DNA from 2 places in the Paenalcaligenes sp. GW821-LYS-B07-1 genome. Region 2 is predicted to be linked to the other one. Evidence: predicted binding sites of a transcription regulator. Region 2 holds the regulator's gene; the other holds the start of a gene.
The links. The regulator LexA, encoded in region 2, represses DNA repair genes until DNA is damaged. The targets are predictions, from matches to a motif close to ACTGTATNNNNATACAGT.
Positions count from the first base shown of each region.

Region 1: a site for LexA is predicted at 8,570-8,587, ahead of AC3QL0_RS12390 (LexA family protein). Genes of this name have one in related genera too.

Region 1 covers NZ_CM179516.1:2,581,645-2,591,887, forward strand. The annotation lists gene AC3QL0_RS12365 (amino acid permease) at 1-1,339, opposite strand, end outside; gene putP (sodium/proline symporter PutP) at 1,573-3,066, opposite strand; gene putA (trifunctional transcriptional regulator/proline dehydrogenase/L-glutamate gamma-semialdehyde dehydrogenase) at 3,156-7,091, opposite strand; gene AC3QL0_RS12380 (peptidoglycan DD-metalloendopeptidase family protein) at 7,277-7,984, opposite strand; tRNA gene AC3QL0_RS12385 (tRNA-Cys) at 8,316-8,389, shown strand; gene AC3QL0_RS12390 (LexA family protein) at 8,599-9,021, shown strand; gene AC3QL0_RS12395 (DUF2514 family protein) at 9,027-9,539, opposite strand; gene AC3QL0_RS12400 (lysozyme) at 9,518-10,033, opposite strand; gene AC3QL0_RS12405 (hypothetical protein) at 10,038-10,243, opposite strand, start outside.
Region 2 covers NZ_CM179516.1:2,091,347-2,101,589, reverse strand. The annotation lists gene clpP (ATP-dependent Clp endopeptidase proteolytic subunit ClpP) at 1-351, shown strand, start outside; gene clpX (ATP-dependent Clp protease ATP-binding subunit ClpX) at 449-1,735, shown strand; gene lon (endopeptidase La) at 1,891-4,335, shown strand; gene lexA (transcriptional repressor LexA) at 4,403-5,056, opposite strand; gene uvrB (excinuclease ABC subunit UvrB) at 5,196-7,223, shown strand; gene iscR (Fe-S cluster assembly transcriptional regulator IscR) at 7,371-7,889, shown strand; gene AC3QL0_RS09955 (IscS subfamily cysteine desulfurase) at 7,891-9,087, shown strand; gene AC3QL0_RS09950 (iron-sulfur cluster assembly scaffold protein) at 9,101-9,484, shown strand; gene AC3QL0_RS09945 (HesB/IscA family protein) at 9,493-9,813, shown strand; gene lysS (lysine--tRNA ligase) at 9,898-10,243, opposite strand, start outside.

The sequences.
Region 1 (10,243 bases), 490 kb from region 2:
CACCTAGCAGCACAATCACCAATGCCAAACCTGTGGTGTAGAGCACTTCTGTACGGTATGTACCTTCAATCACCATCACAATCAGCGCACTGATAATAGTGACGATAACCGCATAGGTTAACCACGGGAACAACCACATTTTGAAGGTAAGCTCGCGCTTTTCTTTTATCAGCTTACGACGCATACGCAATTGCGAGAAGGCAATGCATAGGTACACATACAGCGCAATAGTACCGGTAGCTTGCATCAGCACATCGTAAATATCCATCGTTTCAGTCGCAGTCAAATACACAGCCACCAGCGCAAATACACTGGATGCCACCACACCTACGTACGGCGTACCTGTGCTGCGACCTACTTTCTGGAACGACTGAGGTGCATCACCGCGTCGCGACAAGGAATACAGCATGCGGGATGACGTATAAAGTGCCGAGTTAAAGCAACTACACACCGATGTCAGCACCACAAAATTCACAATTTCGCTGGCATGCGGGATACCCAATGCATTCAAGGTAACGGCATACGTACCTTCAGTGGATAACCCCAAACCTGGGCTGTTATAGGGAATCAAACACACTACGATGAAAATCGAACCCACGTAGAACAGCGAAATACGCCATGCTACGGAACGTGTAGTTTGCACAATAGCTTTACTGGGGTTTTCGGACTCTGCCGCCGCAATGGTCACGATTTCCGCACCAATAAACGCAAACATCGCCCCCAGTAACGCTACCACCACCGCTCCAAAGCCATTAGGCATGAAACCTTGAGATGTTAGGTTAGACCACCCTTGGGTAGTGCCAGAAGGCCATAGATGCACGATCGCCAGCGAGCCAATGATGATAAACAGCACAATGGCAACCACTTTGATCAAAGCAAACCAGAACTCGAACTCACCGTAATTGCGTACGTTCATGAAGTTAACAACCATTAACCCCACGGTCACAATCAACATGTAGCCCCAGATAGGAATCATTGGGAACCAGCCGTGCAAGATCGCACCGGCCACATAGGCTTCCCATCCCATCAATAATGACCAGAAACTCCAATACAGCCAGCCAATCGTAAACCCTGCCCAGTGACCAATAGCTCGGTCGGCATAGGTAGAGAAAGACCCAGTATCAGGCTGAGCAACGGCCATCTCACCCAGCATTCGCATTACTAAGATTACGAGCGCTCCACCGCCCATATACGCCAGAATGGCAGCCGGTCCAGCATTCGCAATTACTTTCCCGGATCCTACAAATAACGCTCCACCAATGACGCCTGCTATAGATAGCATGGTCAAGTGGCGGGATTTCAGCCCACCCTTTAACTTATTTTCTTCTGCGCAACTCATTTGTGCCGCCTTTTAAAACGGATTAACTCTTAATGCCCATTAAGCGTTTGACAAGATAGTCATGGAATGTGTTTTGCCCTCCTTTGCAGACAATTGAAACCATAATAATTATTTTTTAATGCCAAAACTATAACGCCATATGCCTCAACAGTACGATTTTTTCTCTGAAAAATTATGATTTAAGACAAGAAAACGGGGCTTACACCCCGTTTTCCTGAGCACTTCTAGCCCTGTTAATGACTAACGTGACTGAGATCTTCTTTAACAGAATCAAAGACTTCCGTAACACTATGCTGCGGCTCTTTACCCATCAAGCTCACTACCACGATTGCGATAGCGCCCAAGATAAAGCCAGGGATAATCTCGTACAAGCCGAACCAAGCGTAGTGATTCCAGATCAGCACTACTACAGCACCCACGATCATGCCTGCTAACGCGCCGTTGCGAGTCATTCTGCGCCACAACACGGACAGCAAGATCACTGGACCAAAGGCTGCACCAAAACCTGCCCATGCATAGCTCACCATAGACAGCACACGGCTATTTGGATCCCATGCCAAGATGATGGCCACAATGGCTACCAGCAGTACCATCGCGCGACCAAACCACACCAATTGCGCATCAGTTGCATCGCGTTTGATGAAGGTTTTGTAGATATCTTGAGTCAGTGAGCTTGAGCACACCAGCAACTGTGCCGACAAGGTGCTCATCACTGCAGCCAGAATGGCGGCCAACAAAATACCGGCAATCCATGGGTTAAACAGCAGCATAGACAACTCAATGAACACGCGTTCAGAGTTCTCATTCACGCCAGCGGCTTGACTTGGGTTCGCAGAGAAGTACGCAATACCGAAGTAACCCACTGCCACCGCACCAGCCAAACACAGAATCATCCATGTCATACCGATACGACGTGCGTTAGGGATAGTTTTTACCGACTCTGCTGCCATGAAGCGCACCAGAATGTGAGGCTGACCAAAGTAGCCCAAACCCCATGCCAACAAGGAGATCACACCCACGAATGAGGCGCCCTGCCACAAATCAGCATGCAAAGGATTAATAGCAATCACTGCAGCGTTTGCATCCGCAAAGCCACCAGCGCCCAAGATCACCACCAGAGGGGTCAAGATCAGCGCTGTAAACATCAAGGAAGCCTGAATGGTGTCTGTCCAGCTCACCGCCAAGAAACCTCCAATGAATACATAAGCAATGGTGCAGAATGCGCCCACAAACATCGCAGTGGTGTACGACATACCGAACATGCTTTCAAACAATCTGGCGCCTGCCACCACACCGGATGCACAATACAGCGTGAAGAACACCAGAATTACCACGGCCGACACAATACGCAGCACGTTGGATTTGTCTTCAAAACGATTTGAGAAAAAGTCGGGCAATGTCAGCGCATTCCCAGATTTCTCGGTGTACACACGTAAACGTGCAGCCACGAAGCGCCAGTTTAGATACGCCCCCAAGGTTAAGCCAATGGCAATCCAGGATGCGGAGATCCCGTTGTCATAGACCGCGCCTGGTAAGCCCATCAGCAACCAACCGCTCATATCCGAAGCCCCAGCGGCAAGTGCCACCACGAAAGGCCCCAGTCTGCGTCCGCCCAAAATATAGTCGGACAAGTCATTTGTAGCCCTGTAGCCCAGCCATCCGATCAACAGCATTCCCACGATATAGATTACGAACATCGTCGTAATCTGCATATTGGCTAATTGCATAGCATTCTCCCTTTTGAGGCAGACAAGGGGTGTAAAACCCCTTGTCCCTGCACATTGCTATCCGTGCATATCGCTTGTTGTAGTAAAAATTAGACTACTGCCATTAGCGTGGCATTCCCTCCCGCAGCCGCGGTGTTTACGCTAAGAGAACGTTCTGCTACCAGCAGCTCCATCCTATAGAGCTGACCATCAGCCAACTCTGCACTGGTGCGACCCTGCGCTTGTAACACGGGGCCATCCTGCTCCGCTAAGAACTGCGATAGCGATTTCAGCGCATCACAATCCCCCTCGAAGACCACACCCCCTACGCGACGTGTCATCGCGTCTTTCAGGGAGTCCACCACGACCACCTGCTTACGAGCAGCTTCAGGCAGTTGGGTTAAAACGGGTTCCAAAACTTCTGCAGCAACGCCTTCACGCACGATCAGTGCTTCGTTACCACATGCCAAGCTAGTTGCTACCTGCACCAGCAAACCATGTTTGGTGGCTGGCACACACACGACTGCACCACGGCCTTGTAGGCTGTAGGTGTTCGTTTCGCCGGTAGGGCCTGGCAATTCAACGCGTGTGTTGAACAACGACACAGCAGACAAGTGTTTCAAGCTTTGACTTAGATCTTTTTCGCCATGTTTATCGGCCCACTGTTGCAGGCTTTCCAAGGCTTCGTTGCTAGCTGCTTTTTGTGCTTTACCACCCAGCACCAACTGGTCTGGACGCTGGCTTAACAAACGATTCAAGTAAATAGGACCGCCCGCTTTAGGACCAGTACCCGACAAGCCTTCACCACCAAATGGCTGTACACCTACTACCGCACCCACAATATTGCGGTTCACGTACATATTGCCGGCGTGTACTTGGGCTACCAAACGGTTGATGGTTTCATCAATACGGGAGTGCACCCCAAAGGTCAGACCGTAGCCAGTGTCATTGATGGCTTTCAGCAAGGCATCTTGCTCGGCACGCTTGTAGGTCATGACGTGCAGCACAGGGCCGAACACTTCACGCTCTACATCCGCAATGCTCTTGATCTGGATGATGGTTGGTGGCACAAACGTACCGTGCTGGCATGCGTCGCCCAATGGCAACTGCTCTACATCAAAACCACGGCTGCGCATAGTGTCAATGTGGCTGCGGATATTGCCTTGTGCTTCAGCATCAATCACGGGGCCCACATCGGCGTACAACACGTCAGGGTTACCCACACGCAATTCACGCATCGCACCACGCAACATGGTGATCACGGTGTCAGCCACGTCTTCCTGCACACACAAGATACGCAGTGCCGAACAACGCTGACCAGCCGAGTCGAAAGCAGAGTTCAGTACGTCAGCAATCACTTGCTCTGGCAACGCGGAAGAATCCACGATCAACGCGTTCTGACCACCGGTTTCAGCAATCAGCGGGATAGGTTGGCCATTGTTATTCACACGCTGTGCCAAGGTAGCCGAAATACGTTTAGCCACTTCGGTAGAACCGGTGAACATCACGCCTTGAACACGATCATCGCCCACCAACATCGCGCCCACATCACCCTCACCAGGCAACAGTTGCACAACGTCGTGTGGCACACCCGCTTCGTGCAAGAAGCGAATACCTTGGGCGGCAATCAAACCAGTCTGTTCAGCAGGTTTAGCCAACACGGTATTACCGGCAGCCAATGCCGCAGACACCTGACCCAAGAAAATAGCTAGCGGAAAGTTCCAAGGGCTAATACACACCACAGGACCCAAAGGACGGTGGCTGTCATTAGAGAAATGCTGGTCGATACGGTTAGCGTAGTAGCGCAAGAAGTCTACCGCTTCACGAATCTCTGCTACCGCATTCGCAAAGGTTTTACCCGCTTCACGCACGATCAAACCAATCATGGTGGTTTGCTGGGCTTCCAATAGGTCAGCCGCACGCAGCAAGCAACGAGCACGTTCTTGCTCAGTTGTGGACTGCCAAATTGGTGCAGCAGCTACCGAACGTACCAACGCGGCATCTACTTCAGCAGCAGAGCTGAAAATTACTTTACCCACCACATCACGGTGGTCAGCTGGGTTCAGCACAGCCTGCTCACGCGCTTCATCTACCACAGCCAATGTGGCTGGGCTGGCGTGCCAGTTGTTGGTGGTGCTGGACAACAATGCTGCCGACAACGATGCCAAACGGTGTTCGTTGGACAAGTCCAAACCTTGGGAATTCTGACGGTTCTCGCCCTGCGCTTTGTACAACTCTGCTGGCAGCGGAATCATAGGGTGAGGTGCGCCTACTGGGCTGATGCTTTCAGCTTCATCAATAGGATCACGGATCAGCTCATCAATAGAGACGTTTTCATCGGCAATACGGTTTACGAACGAGGAGTTCGCACCGTTCTCCAGCAAACGCCGTACCAAGTACGCTAACAGTGTTTCGTGTGTACCTACTGGTGCGTAAATACGGCAAGGACGTGCCAATTTACCTTGGCTAACAGGGCCTACCACTTCTTCGTACAACGGCTCACCCATACCGTGCAAGCACTGGAACTCGTACTGACCCAAGTAGTAGCTAGAGCCTGCCATTTCATAAATAGCAGCCAACGTTAAGGCGTTGTGTGTTGCAAACTGCGGGAAGATCGCATCCGGTGCGCTCAACAGTTTTTTCGCACATGCCAAGTACGCGATGTCGGTGTAGATTTTGCGGGTGTAAACAGGGTAGCCTTCCAAGCCATCAACCTGCGCACGTTTAACTTCCGTATCCCAGTACGCGCCTTTCACTAAACGCACCATTAAACGGTGGTTAGTGCGTCTACCCAAATCGATCACATAGTCGATCACGTATGGAGCACGTTTTTGGTAGCCTTGAATCACAAAGCCAATACCGTTCCAACCGGCCAGATCTGGGTCCTGACACAGGGCCTCTAACAGATCCAACGAAATTTCCAGACGATCCGCTTCTTCGGCGTCGATATTCAGACCCACATCGTATTGGCGCGCCAACATCGTCAATGCTTTAACGCGTGGCAACAGCTCGCTCATCACACGGTCGTACTGGGCACGAGAGTAACGAGAGTGCAGCGCAGACAACTTGATAGAAATACCAGGGCCTTGGTAAATACCTTTGCCACCTGATGCTTTACCAATCGCGTGAATGGCTTGCTCGTAAGACGCGTAGTAGCGTGCCGCATCTTCTTCGGTCATCGCAGCTTCGCCCAACATATCGTAAGAGTAGCTAAAGCCTTTGTTTTCCCATTTTCTGCCATTTGCCAAGGCATCAGAAATGGTTTCACCACACACAAAGTGCTCGCCCATCAAACGCATCGCCATGTCCACACCTTTGCGGATCAATGGCTCACCACCTTTGCTGATCAGTCTACCAATGGCGGAACTCAAACCTTTTTCGCTGCTGGTGGTCACCAATTTGCCAGTCAGCATCAAGCCCCATGTCGCCGCGTTCACAAACATAGAACCGGAGTTCAGGTGAGCTTGCCATTCGCCTTTGCTCACTTTGTCGCGAATCAATGCGTCGCGTGTGGCACGGTCAGGAATACGCAGCAATGCTTCGGCCAAACACATCAAGGCCACGCCTTCTTGGCTAGACAACGAGAACTCGTGGATCAAACCATCCACACCACTGCCTTGACCTTTAGCACGCAACGCTGTCACCAGCTTACGGGCTAACTCGCGTACTTTAGCTTGGTCTTTGCTGCGTGCTTGGCTAATCAAGCCAGGCAAACAGTCTTCTTCGGCGCGACGATAGGCGCTAGTAATCGCAGCACGCAACACAGATTGTGGTGCAATAGATTGGGCAAATTCCAAGAACGGCTGTGTAGGCTCATTGTCGCCCACGCTCAAACCGGCTTGCTCCAGATCCACCCCTTTCTCACCCTCTGTCTGGGCAAGATAGGCTAAGGATGGCGGTAACTTACCCGACTCGATTTCTTCCAAGAACGAAAAAATGGCTTGCTTGATGAACCAATGCTGAGTTCTTCCAATGCGTTCAGCCGCCTCGCGTATACGCCCACGTAATTCGGCGTCTACTTTCACCCCTAGTGTCGTTGCACTCATAACCCTCTCACTTACAGACAGAGAGGTTGCAACCTTATAAATTTAAAAGGTGCAACCTTAATGATAGATATGCGAATTCTAGGTGCAACCTTTTTGAAGTCGTATAGGTACTTACCCTAGATCACAGAGAGAACTGTTGCGTACACTTACAAAAAAGCCCGGATTTACCAGGCTTTTTTACATCATCACTTCTTAGGCAGATAGCGCAGTGCATCTACCGGTTTACCGTTATAACGCAGCTCAAAATAGAGCTGCACCTGCGATGTACCCGAATTTCCCATCTCGGCAATGGTTTGACCTTGAGTCACCGTAGCCCCCTCGGACACCAGCAAACGGCGGTTATGCGCATATACCGTTAAAAAGTTATTAGCGTGGTTCACGATCAACAAATTACCGTAGCCGCGCAATCCATCACCTGAATAAATAACCTTACCTGCCGCCGCCGCTTTGACCGGCGTACCTGCCGTATTAGCGATATACACACCTTGAGAGTGCGCCGCCGACACACCACGCTTAGACGTACCTGCTGCCGGCCAAATCAAATTAATATTGCGCGGCGCGGCCACTGAATTGGTAGACGCATTACGCGGCGGCAACGCAGTGCTGCTGCCTGCACTGCCTGTAGGCCCGCTTGACGCTGCCGCAGGCGCTGCTGAACCACCTTGTACTTTCAAGCGCTGCCCCACCGTTATACGGTTAGGGTTAGAAATATTGTTCATGCGCATCAGTGACGACAAGCTTTGATTATGCTGACGCGCCACCTTACTTAAGGTGTCGCCACGCTGCACCACATAATAGCCATCCTTAGTTCCACTCGTACTTCCACATGCCGCCAACGTCACTGCCACAGCGCCATACAGCACCCAGCGCAATACAGAAGTACGACCAGACATGAAACGGGAATAAAGCGATAACAAAGACACGGTATCAGGCTCACACCAAAGTAAAAGCAGTCTTAACACTGCGCAAACAGTAGCATAGCAAGAATTACAGCTAGGCAAAAACCCCGCTTGTAACGTTGACGGAACCTAACAATGACGGCAACACATGAAATTTCATGTGCACAAAAGGCCAACATTAGCGCCACACACCTTGCCAAACCGTCGTATACACGCTATAGTTCTTTTCTTTTGGAGCAACGCGCTCAGGTCTGCATCGTACTTGTACGGCTGCATGAAACCATCGCGAATTACTCCAAAAACAATTTCCGCAAGGAAATGCTATGGCGCAATGGCAGATAGGTTATGCACCGGATTGCAAATCCGTGTAGGTCGGTTCGATTCCGGCTTGCGCCTCCAAGAATACCAAGGGCTTAGAGAGAAATCTCTAAGCCCTTTTTTTCCGCATATTCTGCACTTTTCCGCAAATAACTCTCGTCGGCGGGAATTGAGGCGGCCAGTCTAAAAAATTTAGGTAGCCGCCGCATACCCTCTACGCACACACTCGGTAACTTTTTCACCATCAAACCGCACTAAAATACTGGTTTTTTAATCAGTACCAGTGCGCCATGTCTAAACCCATCCCTATAACACCAAACTCCCCCTGCCTAGTCACAGCACTAGACGCTACTGTGCAGTGCGGCTTCCCTCTCCCATGCACAACTGAAGTTGGCAAAACATTAGACATCAGCGATCTACTAATCAAGCACGCAGGCACAACATACTGTGTTGCTGTGCGCGGCGACTCAATGCGTAATGCAGGCATTTGGGACGGTGACCATGTAATGGTCGATACATCCCTCATCGCAAGACATGGCAGCATCGTTCTAGCCATAGTTGACGGTGACTACACTGTGAAGCGCCTGTACAAGCAGAATGGCATCATCAAACTGCTGGCCGAAAATCCAGACTTTCCAGACATCGAGCTTAATGATGGGCAAGAGCTGACTGTGTTTGGAGTCGTGACGTGGACGCTTAAACCTCTTCTATAAGCCGTCTACTGCGTCGCGCCACGTTTTCTGATGCTATCGTACCCAACCTCACACGCTAATCCTGCTACTCGCCGCCTGTCAGCCTCTGCTGCGTAGATTTCCGCCAACCCATCAAGTTCTCCAAGCAGCTCGGTAAACATTCGGATGGCGGTGTCTGCTGCCTCGCGCTCTGCGGCAGCGGTGGCAAGCGCAACGTCTCGCCTGTAGCGGGCAGCGTATTCTTTTGCGGCGTCCCGCACGCGCTGATCAGCAGCAAGCCGCTCAGTAATAGCAATTTGCTTAATCTGCTCTTGTGTCTCACGATCCCTTATCTCCATTGCTTCAGTTAGTTCATGCTCTATCTGACGAGCCAAGGCCTCTGCATGTGCAACATCAGTCATGCGTGCAGCCAGCTCTAGTGAGTGCTGAGCCTTTAAATCAGAAAGCTGCGCCTCATACCGCCAGCCCTGCACCCACCAGCCAGCCAAAAAAATAGCCGCTGCAATAGCGGCCCCTGTTAATCCAGACTTGATATGCATAGTTTCTTCCTGTCTAGAGCGCGGTGATAAAGCCCACGGTAGAACTGTTGGCCAACATAGGACCAAACAGGGCGACCGCTCGGAGCATGAGCGAAAGCGTCGCATGCCTCCTCCCATCTCCCCTCCCACATCAAGCCAACAGCTCTGCTTGCACACGTCCGTGGGTTTCCATAGTGATGCCCCATATCGCTGGCAGCATCAAACGCCCCTTGCCTGATATCTGCTGGTAAGCATTCAGCCAGAGAAATTTGCCCTTTCTCTACAACGACACGCTCCACCTCTTCGCATCTTTCTGGCGACCAATAATCCCCAATAACGATAGGCTCGTTTACTGTGTGTTTGGTTAGCCCTCGGCACACTGTGGGCAGGTTTCCAGCTAGTTTGTCTGGGTACACAATGTTCTGCCCCTCCCCTTCCCAGCGGCTAAGCATATTGTTTAGGTCGTCACTATAAAGAGTCAGCGATCCAGCCGCGATTGCTACCGCAGCTGTCATTGCTTTAGTTCTTAGATCCACGCCACCACTCCTTTAGTCTGGCACAACGGCCCTGCACACAAACATAGATGCGACTTACTGCCCTATGCAGCTCCGGCAACTTCGTCACAATCAAAATGACCACATACAACGCCCACAAGATCAGCACCAACTCTTGCAACGTCCATCCATAAATTAAAAAAGCCGACCCCGTAGTGATCGGCAGATGCA
Region 2 (10,243 bases):
TTCGTGAAACCTCAGGTTTCAACGCTGTGCACTGGGATGGCAGCCAGCATGGGTGCTTTCCTGTTGTCGGCGGGGGAAAAGGGCAAGCGCTTTGCCTTGCCTAATTCCCGCATCATGATTCATCAGCCTTCAGGCGGTGCGCAGGGTCAAGCATCGGATATTCAAATCCATGCGCAAGAGATCCTGAGTCTGCGTGATAGTTTGAATGGTATTCTGGCTAAAAATACTGGCCAGACCATTGAGCAAGTTGCGCTGGATACTGAGCGTGATCGTTTCATGTCTGCTGCTGAAGCGAAAAACTATGGTCTGATTGATCAAGTCTTTACGCACCGTTCAGACGAAACGGCTTAATGGGTGTGACCGCGCTGCCTAGCTTTGTGGCTGGCAGCGTGGGCACTTGATGTTTTGCAGGGAAAACGCTTTTTCTCTCTATTTTTCACAGAGTCCTATGTCCGATAAACACTCGTCCGATGACAAAGTCCTGCATTGTTCGTTTTGCAACAAGAGCCAGAGCGAAGTCGGCAAGCTGATAGCTGGACCTGCTTCAGTATTCATTTGTGATGAATGCATTACCTTGTGCAGTGACATTATTCACGAAGAGTCACAGGAAAAAGCTAAGGAAGCCATCAAAACTGAGCTTCCTAAACCCAAAGAGATTACCGGGTTTCTTGATCAGTATGTGATTGGTCAAGAGTCTCCTAAACGTAGCTTGGCTGTTGCGGTATACAACCACTACAAACGTATTCGCTATGCGAGTACTACTGATGATGGTGTAGAGCTTTCCAAGAGTAATATTTTGCTGATCGGGCCTACTGGCTCCGGTAAAACATTGCTGGCCCAAACATTGGCGCGCATGTTGAATGTGCCGTTTGTGATGGCTGATGCTACGACACTAACCGAAGCTGGGTATGTGGGTGAGGATGTGGAAAATATCATCCAAAAACTGCTACAAAGCTGCGAGTATGATGTGGAAAAAGCGCAGCAAGCGATTGTCTACATTGATGAAATTGACAAGATTTCTCGTAAGTCTGACAACCCATCCATTACCCGTGACGTATCGGGTGAGGGTGTGCAGCAGGCTTTGCTGAAATTGATCGAAGGTACGGTTGCCTCGGTGCCGCCACAAGGTGGTCGTAAGCATCCTAACCAAGACTTCGTGCAAGTAGACACTACAAACATTCTGTTTATTGTGGGTGGTGCGTTTGCTGGTCTGGATAAAGTCATTCTGGATCGTACAGAAAAATCTGGTATTGGTTTCTCTGCATCTGTTAGCTCTAAATCCGAGCGTGGTGTGGGCGAGCTGTTTACTGAAGTAGAACCAGAAGACTTGATCAAGTTCGGTATTATTCCCGAGCTGGTTGGTAGGTTGCCTGTGGTCACAACCTTGCAAGAGTTGGATGAGGATTCCCTGATCCAAATTCTGACTCAACCACGTAATGCCTTGGTTAAACAGTTCCAACAACTGTTTGCGATGGAGGACGTGAGCTTGGAAGTGGAAGATGCTGCACTGCGTGCTATTGCTAAACGCGCGATTACTCGTAAGACGGGTGCTCGTGGTTTGCGCTCTATTGTGGAACAGTCACTGTTGAACACAATGTATGAGTTGCCATCGCGTCCTGATGTGGGCAAAGTGATACTGACAGCAGATGCTGTGAGTGGCAAAGGTGAGCCCATCATGGTGGAACGCAGCGAGGAAGAAAAAACGGCAGCAACATCTGATACTGCAGCCGCCTAACTGGGAAACTTTCTGTTATAAATAACAGACTCATTGCTTCCTTGGCTCTTGAAATATTCAAAATAGCCGCAACCTTACAGTTAAGAAGTGCATCTAAAAAGGGAAGCTTCATGCTTCCCTTTTGCGGATGACGGGCTTATTAAAAGGAATTTGCTATGTCTGCGAGCCAGATTCTTACTACGGAACCCATGGAGCTACCGCTGTTGCCGTTGCGCGATGTGGTGGTGTTTCCGCATATGGTGATTCCCCTGTTCGTGGGGCGTCCACGATCCATTAAGGCGTTGGAATTGGCAATGGAAAATGGTAACCACATTATGTTGGTTGCCCAGAAAACTGCCAGCAAAGATGAGCCTTCCAAAGATGACCTATACGAAATAGGTTGTGTAGCGAACATTCTGCAAATGCTGAAACTGCCCGATGGCACCGTAAAGGTGTTGGTCGAAGGTATGCAGCGTGCACGTGCGGTTGATGTGACGGAAACCGACGAGTGTTTCAAAGCTAAGGTTGTGGCTGCAGAAGTCGAGTCTGCAGCGTCGGCATCAGAGCACGAGGCTTTGCGTCGTGCTGTGTTGGCGCAGTTTGAGCAGTACGTCAAACTGAATAAAAAGATCCCGCAAGAAATTCTGACTTCTCTGACTGGCATTGAAGAGCCAGGTAGGCTGGCCGATACCGTGGCTGCTCACTTGAGCCTGAAGCTGGAACAGAAACAGGAAATGCTGGAAATGGCTGCTGTAGGCAGTCGTTTGGAAGCGCTGTTGGCTCAGCTGGAATCTGAAATCGATATTCTTCAAGTGGAAAAACGCATTCGCGGCCGCGTGAAGAAACAGATGGAAAAAAGCCAGCGCGACTACTATCTGAACGAGCAAGTCAAAGCGATTCAGAAAGAGTTAGGCGAGGGCGAAGAGGGTGCTGATCTAGAAGAACTGGAAAAACGCATCGAAGAAGCCAAGCTGCCTAAAGAAGCACAGAAGAAAGCGGAAGCTGAACTGAAAAAACTGAAGCTGATGTCGCCTATGTCGGCAGAGGCTACCGTAGTGCGTAACTATCTGGATACCTTGGTAGGTATGCCATGGCGCAAGAAGAGCCGCATCAGCAATTCGCTGGTGAGTGCTCAAGAAGTGCTGGATAGCGATCACTTCGGTCTGGAAAAAGTGAAAGAGCGCATTGTTGAATACTTGGCTGTTCAACAACGTGTGAGCAAACTGAAATCTCCTATCTTGTGTTTGGTAGGGCCTCCAGGCGTGGGTAAAACCTCGTTGGGTCAGTCTATTGCTCGCGCAACCAACCGCAAGTACGTGCGTATGGCGCTAGGTGGGGTGCGTGACGAGGCCGAGATTCGTGGTCACCGTCGTACCTACATTGGCTCCATGCCAGGTAAAGTGCTGCAGAACATGTCCAAAGTAGGGGTACGTAACCCGCTGTTCCTACTGGATGAAATCGACAAGTTGGGAATGGATTTCCGTGGCGATCCGTCATCGGCATTGCTGGAAGTGTTAGATCCTGAACAAAACCACACTTTCCAAGATCACTACTTGGAAGTGGACTTCGATTTGTCCGACGTGATGTTCGTGGCCACCAGCAATACACTGAATATTCCACCGGCGTTGTTAGACCGTATGGAAGTGATTCGTTTGTCTGGTTATACCGAAGACGAAAAAGTACGTATTGCGTTTGACCACTTGATTCCTAAGCTGGTGAAACACAACGGCGTTAAAGATGGCGAGTTAGAAGTCACTGAAGATGCTGTGCGCGACATGATTCGCTACTACACACGTGAAGCTGGAGTGCGTTCGTTAGAGCGTGAAATCAGCAAAATCTGCCGTAAGGTAGTGCGTAAGTTCTTGGAAGCAGCTAAATCAGATGCTAAACCAACAACGGTAGTGGTGAACTCCGAAAACTTAGAAGAGTTCTTGGGCGTACGTCGTTATACGTTTGGTGTGGCCGAAACCGAGAACAAAGTAGGTCAGGTGACTGGTTTGGCATGGACTGAAGTGGGTGGCGATCTGCTAACCATCGAGGTTGCCGACATGCCTGGTAAAGGTAACATACAGCGTACTGGTTCTATTGGTGACGTGATGAAAGAGTCGGTGGAAGCCGCTCGTACGGTAGTTCGCTCGCGTGCTCAGAAGTGGGGTATTCCTGATACCACCTTTGAGAAACGTGACTTGCACGTACACTTCCCTGATGGTGCTACACCTAAGGATGGTCCATCTGCGGGTATTGCGATCACTACAGCCATTGTGTCGTCGTTGACCGGTATTCCTATCCGTGCTGATGTTGCCATGACAGGCGAGATCACTCTACGTGGTGAAGTGCTGGAAATCGGTGGCTTGAAAGAGAAACTGCTGGCAGCACTGCGTGGTGGTATCAAAACTGTCATGATTCCAGAGCAAAACGTGAAGGACTTGGCTGAGATTCCAGATAACGTCAAAAACCACTTGGAGATTATTCCAGTGCGTTGGATTGATAGAGTGCTGGAAGTGGCATTGGAAAAAATGCCTGTGCCATTAAGTGATGAAGAAGTTGCCAGATTGGCAGCGGAAGCCGCTGTTGCTAACAAAGTGGTTAGCGGTACAGGTGGTTTGAGTACTACGCACTAAGTCTAGTGTCACAATAAAAACAGCCCAGTAATCACTGGGCTGTTTTTTATCGCTGTGAAACAAGTAATTAGTGTATGGGTGTATTACGGATCAGGCCTACAGCAATACCTTCTACACTAAAGCTGTCTTCGTCGGAAACAGGAATAGGGTTGAAATCAGGGTTCTCGGGCATCAGGTTGATGGTTTTACCGTCGATGTGCAAGCGCTTAACGGTTACATCGTCACCTAGGCGGGCCACAATCACTTGGCCATGGCGAGCTTCTGTGGTTTTCTTTACGGCAAGCAGGTCGCCTTCCAAGATGCCGATGTCACGCATACTGAGGCCGCGTACGCGCAGCAAGTAATCGGGCGTTTGGCTAAATAGGTTAGGGGCAACACCAATTTCTTGTTCTACATGAGCACTAGCTAGTATAGGGCTACCTGCTGCTACTCTACCAATGATAGGCAGCTGCAAATTATTACTGGCGATGTCGTGATCGTTAGCGGCAGTAGGCATGGTGGTGTCGTCTTGCACAAGACGAATACCACGCGATGCGCCAGCAGTTAATTCAATGGCGCCTTTTTTTGCCAAGGCCTTAAGGTGATCTTCGGCAGCATTGGCCGACCTAAAGCCCAACGTCTGAGCGATTTCCGCTCTAGTGGGAGGAAAACCGGTGCGCTGTATCTCTTGACGGATGATGTCAAGCACCTGTTGTTGCCTGATGGTAAGTTTGACGGCCATGATATATTGGATGCTGTTTATTTATACAGCAATGATTTTGCGTTAAAATACAAGAAAAATCAAGCCGTATGGGCCTTTGGGCTGATCTGGGCACATTTTTGTGCTGGCTGTTTCTTCAGGACTCCGTGTCACCTATCCTATGTCAGAGTTTGCTCCGCGTTTTGTCAATTTCCCCGATAGCCCTTTTTCGCTGTACGAACCGTACCCGCCAGCGGGCGATCAGCCTGCGGCTATTGAAAAGCTGGTAGAGGGGCTAGAAGATGGTTTGATGTATCAGACTCTCTTGGGGGTGACGGGGTCAGGTAAAACCTACACCATGGCAAACGTGATTGCGCGCACGGGCAGACCGGCCATTGTGATGGCGCCAAACAAAACCTTGGCGGCGCAGTTGTATGCCGAGATGCGTGAATTTTTCCCCCGTAATGCGGTGGAATACTTCGTGTCGTACTACGATTACTATCAGCCTGAAGCGTACGTGCCATCACGAGATATGTTTATTGAGAAAGACTCGTCTATCAATGAACATATAGAACAGATGCGTTTGTCAGCCACCAAAAGCTTGTTAGAGCGTCGCGACACTATCATTGTGGCGTCGGTGTCCAGTATCTACGGTATTGGTAACCCCGGCGATTATCACTCAATGGTACTGACTTTGCGCGTAGGGGATACGGTTCCTAGGCAAGAGCTATTAGCGCGGTTGGTAGCGATGCAGTACGAGCGTAACGACGCTGATTTTGCGCGGGGTATTTTCCGGGCAAGGGGCGAGGTCATTGATGTGTTCCCCGCCGAGAACGCGGAGCAAGCCCTACGTATCACCATGTTTGATGATGAAATCGAGTCGTTAGCGTTGTTTGATCCGCTGACGGGCAAGATTCAGCAAGATGTACGTCGCTATACCGTGTTTCCCGGGTCGCACTTTGTGACACCGCGCGAAACTATTTTGCGTGCGATGGAAACCATCAAAGACGAGCTGCGTGAACGAGTGGATCAGTTTGTAAAAGCTGGCGAATTGGTAGAGGCTCAGCGTATAGAGCAGCGCACGCGCTTTGATCTGGAAATGATGAACGAGTTGGGCTTTTGTAAAGGCATTGAAAACTACTCCAGGCACTTATCGGGGGCTGCTCCTGGTGATCCGCCGCCTACGTTGATCGACTACCTGCCTAAAGATGCCTTGATGTTTATTGATGAAAGTCACGTCACCATGGGGCAGATAGGGGGTATGTACCGAGGTGACCGCTCTCGTAAACAAACGCTAGTGCAGTTTGGCTTTCGCTTGCCATCAGCGTTGGATAACCGCCCGTTGAAATTAGAAGAGTTCGAGCAGCGCATGCCACAAACCGTGTTTGTGTCGGCAACGCCAGCAGCCTACGAGCAAGAGCACGCGGATGCGGTGGTGGAGCAGGTGGTGCGTCCTACAGGCTTGGTGGATCCGTTGGTAGAAGTGCGTCCAGCCACTACGCAGGTGGATGACCTGCTAGGTGAGATTAAACTGCGTGTTGCCGCTCAAGAAAGGATTTTAGTCACGACGCTGACCAAGCGCATGTCGGAAGACTTAACCGATTACTTGGCCGAAAACGGTGTTCGGGTGCGCTATTTGCACTCTGATATTGATACGGTAGAGCGCGTGGAAATTATCCGCGATTTGCGCTTAGGTATGTTCGATGTTCTGGTGGGCATTAACTTACTGCGCGAGGGTTTGGATATCCCGGAGGTCTCTTTAGTCGCCATTCTGGATGCCGATAAAGAAGGTTTCTTGCGCTCAGAGCGCAGTTTGATTCAGACCATTGGTAGGGCGGCGCGTAACTTAAATGGTCACGCTATTTTGTATGCAGACAGAATTACAGACTCTATGCATAAAGCGATGAGCGAAACAGAGCGTCGTCGTGAAAAACAAGTGGCGTTCAACCTAGAGCACGGTATTACGGCGCGTGGTGTAAATAAAGCGGTACGCGACCTGATTGATGGTGTGTCGGCAGCGCCTGTGGTTGAAACCGAATACAGCATTATTGGTAGTGATGTACTGGGTGACGAGAAAAAACTAGCCAAAGAAATCAAGCGTCTGGAAAAACAAATGATGGATCACGCAAAGAATCTAGAGTTTGAGCAAGCAGCGAAAGCACGTGACCAGTTGCGTCAGTTGAAAGAAAAAGCGCTATTGGGATTGTAAATAATTCGCGTTGTTTTCACGGTACGAAATGGTGTATTGTGTTGTGGGAAAACCCTTATTTTAGATTGTGTTGTTTGCTATACTGGACTAAATCAGTCGGGTATAAACAGCCATAAGCGTGCCCGCCATAAGCTGAGGAGTTTCAGTATGCGTTTGACGACAAAGGGCCGCTTTGCTGTAACGGCCATGATAGATCTGGCGTTACGACAACAAAGTGGGCCAGTCACTTTGGCTAAAATTAGTGAGCGTCAGCATATTTCGTTGTCGTATCTAGAGCAGTTATTTGGAAAGCTGCGCCGCCATGAGTTGGTGGAAAGTACGCGCGGACCTGGTGGTGGTTATTCACTGGCTAGGCTGGCTAGATACATTACGGTTGCCGACATTATTTTCGCGGTAGACGAGCCGGTTGATGCCACAAACTGCAAGGGCAAAGGCAATTGCAAGTTGGGTGCCGGTGGTAGCCGAGGTCAGTGTATGACACATGACCTCTGGGCCAACCTAAGCCGTAAAATGGTGGACTACTTAGATTCAGTGTCGCTACAGGATTTAGTAGACCAGCAGCGTTTGCGTCAGCTAGAAGAAGCGGCTCATAACGACGAGGAAGTCATTTCAGTGCAAAAAACTAGCACACCCGTAGCTTCCAGTGTTTTCAACTTTGGTGGCTGACGTGCAGAAACAATCTAGACCACTGTATTTGGATTATGCGGCTACCACGCCTTTGGATGGGCGTGTGCTAGAGCAGATGATGTACTGGTTGCAAGACGGTTACGGTAATGCAGCATCCAGCAGCCATAGCTATGGTTGGGATGCAGAAGAAGCCGTAGAGCGTGCGCGTACTCAGGTGGCTAACGCCATCGGTGCGCAGGCGCGCGATATTGTGTGGACATCAGGAGCTACCGAGTCTGATAACTTGGCCATCAAAGGTGTGATGCAAGCGTATCAGAACAAAGGTAAACACCTCATTACGCTGCAAACCGAGCACAAGGCTGTGTTAGACACTTGTCATGCGTTAGAGCAGCAAGGTTTTGAAGTGAGCTATTTGCCAGTGCAGGCAGATGGTTTGCTGGATATAGAGTTACTACGCACGCATTTACGTCCTGACACCACGTTGGTCAGCATCATGTTGGTGAACAACGAAATTGGTGTGGTGCAAGATGTAGCGGCTATTTCCGCGTTGTGCCATGAAAACGGTACGTTGTTGCATGTGGATGCGGCTCAAGCGGTAGGTAAGCTACCTATAGATGTAGACGCCATGGGCATCGATTTATTGTCCATGTCAGCACACAAGGTGTATGGCCCTAAAGGTATGGGGGCGCTGTATGTGCGCCGTAAACCGCGAGTACGTTTAGAGGCGCAAATGCACGGTGGTGGACACGAACGTGGCATGCGTTCTGGTACGTTGGCGACTCACCAAATCGTAGGTATGGGCGCGGCATTTGAGCTGGCCGAGCAACTACGTGAAGAAGAGTGCCAACGCATACAGCAATTGCATCAGCAGTTGTTGCAGGGCTTGCAGGCTATACCCAATATTTACATTAATGGTTCGTTATCCCAACGCGTACCTCACAACTTGAGTGTGAGCTTTGATGGGGTAGAAGGCGAGGCCTTAATGATGGATTTGTCTGGCTTGGCGTTATCCAGCGGCTCAGCCTGTACATCCGCCAGTTTAGAGCCTTCTTTTGTGTTGAAAGCTATAGGTCGCACGGATCAACAAGCACATAGCTCGTTGCGTATTTCCTTAGGGCGTCAGACTACAAAAGAAGATGTAGATACTACGATTGCGGCCATACGCCACAGTGTAGAGCGTTTGCGTAACTTGTCTCCCTTCTGGGAACACGAGCAAAGCAGCTCGTTGGTGTCGTAGGTAAAGGGATATCATGCGGTATAACGCGCAGGTAGAGTCATATTTCAAACAGCCCGAACATGCGGGTGTGATAGCGATTGCGACGGCAAAAGCGGGTAGTGCACTGGCAGGCTCAGTGAAAGAAGGTGCGGCAATTAAGTTGTCGCTAGGTGTGGATGAAAGCGGTGTGATCCAACAAGCTAGGTTTCAAGCTTATGGTTGTGGTGCCACTATTGCTGCGGCAGAATATGCCTGTAGATGGGCAGAAGGTAAGCCTGTAGAGCAATTGGCATCCTTAACTAGCGCTGAGCTGATGCAGGCCTTGGATTTGCCAGCCGTGAAGTTGCACAGTGCAATTTTGGCTGTAGAGGTGCTACGCGATGCGGGTAGCAAAATTGTACCGTCACAGGGTGAATGAGGTAAAAAATGGCGATTACATTAACTGAAAGTGCGGCTAAACATATCAACCATCATTTAAGCAAAAATGATGCGCAAGCGATGCGTTTGAGCGTACGACTAACAGGGTGCTCCGGCATGGCCTATAAGTGGGACTACGTGAGTGCTGGCAACGAAGGCGATCAAGTCTTTGAAGAGCACGGCATTACGGTGTACGTAGACCCTAAAGCTTTGCCGTTTATTGATGGCACGGAAATTGATTTTGTACGCGAAGGCTTAAGTAGCAGCTTTAAGTTTCATAATCCTAATGAAGCGGCAAGTTGCGGTTGCGGTGAGTCCTTCACCATTTAAGTGCTACGTATAAGAAAAAGGCTCAATGTTGAAAAACATTGAGCCTTTTTTATTGCTGCCAGCACGAGGCTGGCGAAGCATGGATTACTCGCGACGTAGGTGCGGGAACAGAATTACGTCACGGATGCTTGGGCTGTTTGTCAGCAGCATTACCAAACGGTCAATACCGATACCACAACCACCTGTAGGAGGCATACCGTATTCCAACGCACGGATGTAGTCGGCATCGTAGTACATGGCTTCTTCGTCACCCGCATCTTTGGCGGCTACTTGAGCTTGGAAGCGTTGTGCTTGGTCTTCTGGATCGTTCAACTCTGAGAAGCCGTTAGCAATTTCACGACCTGTGATGAACAACTCAAAACGCTCAGTAATACCTGCTTCGGAATCCGATGCACGAGCCAATGGAGACACTTCAACTGGGTAGTCGATG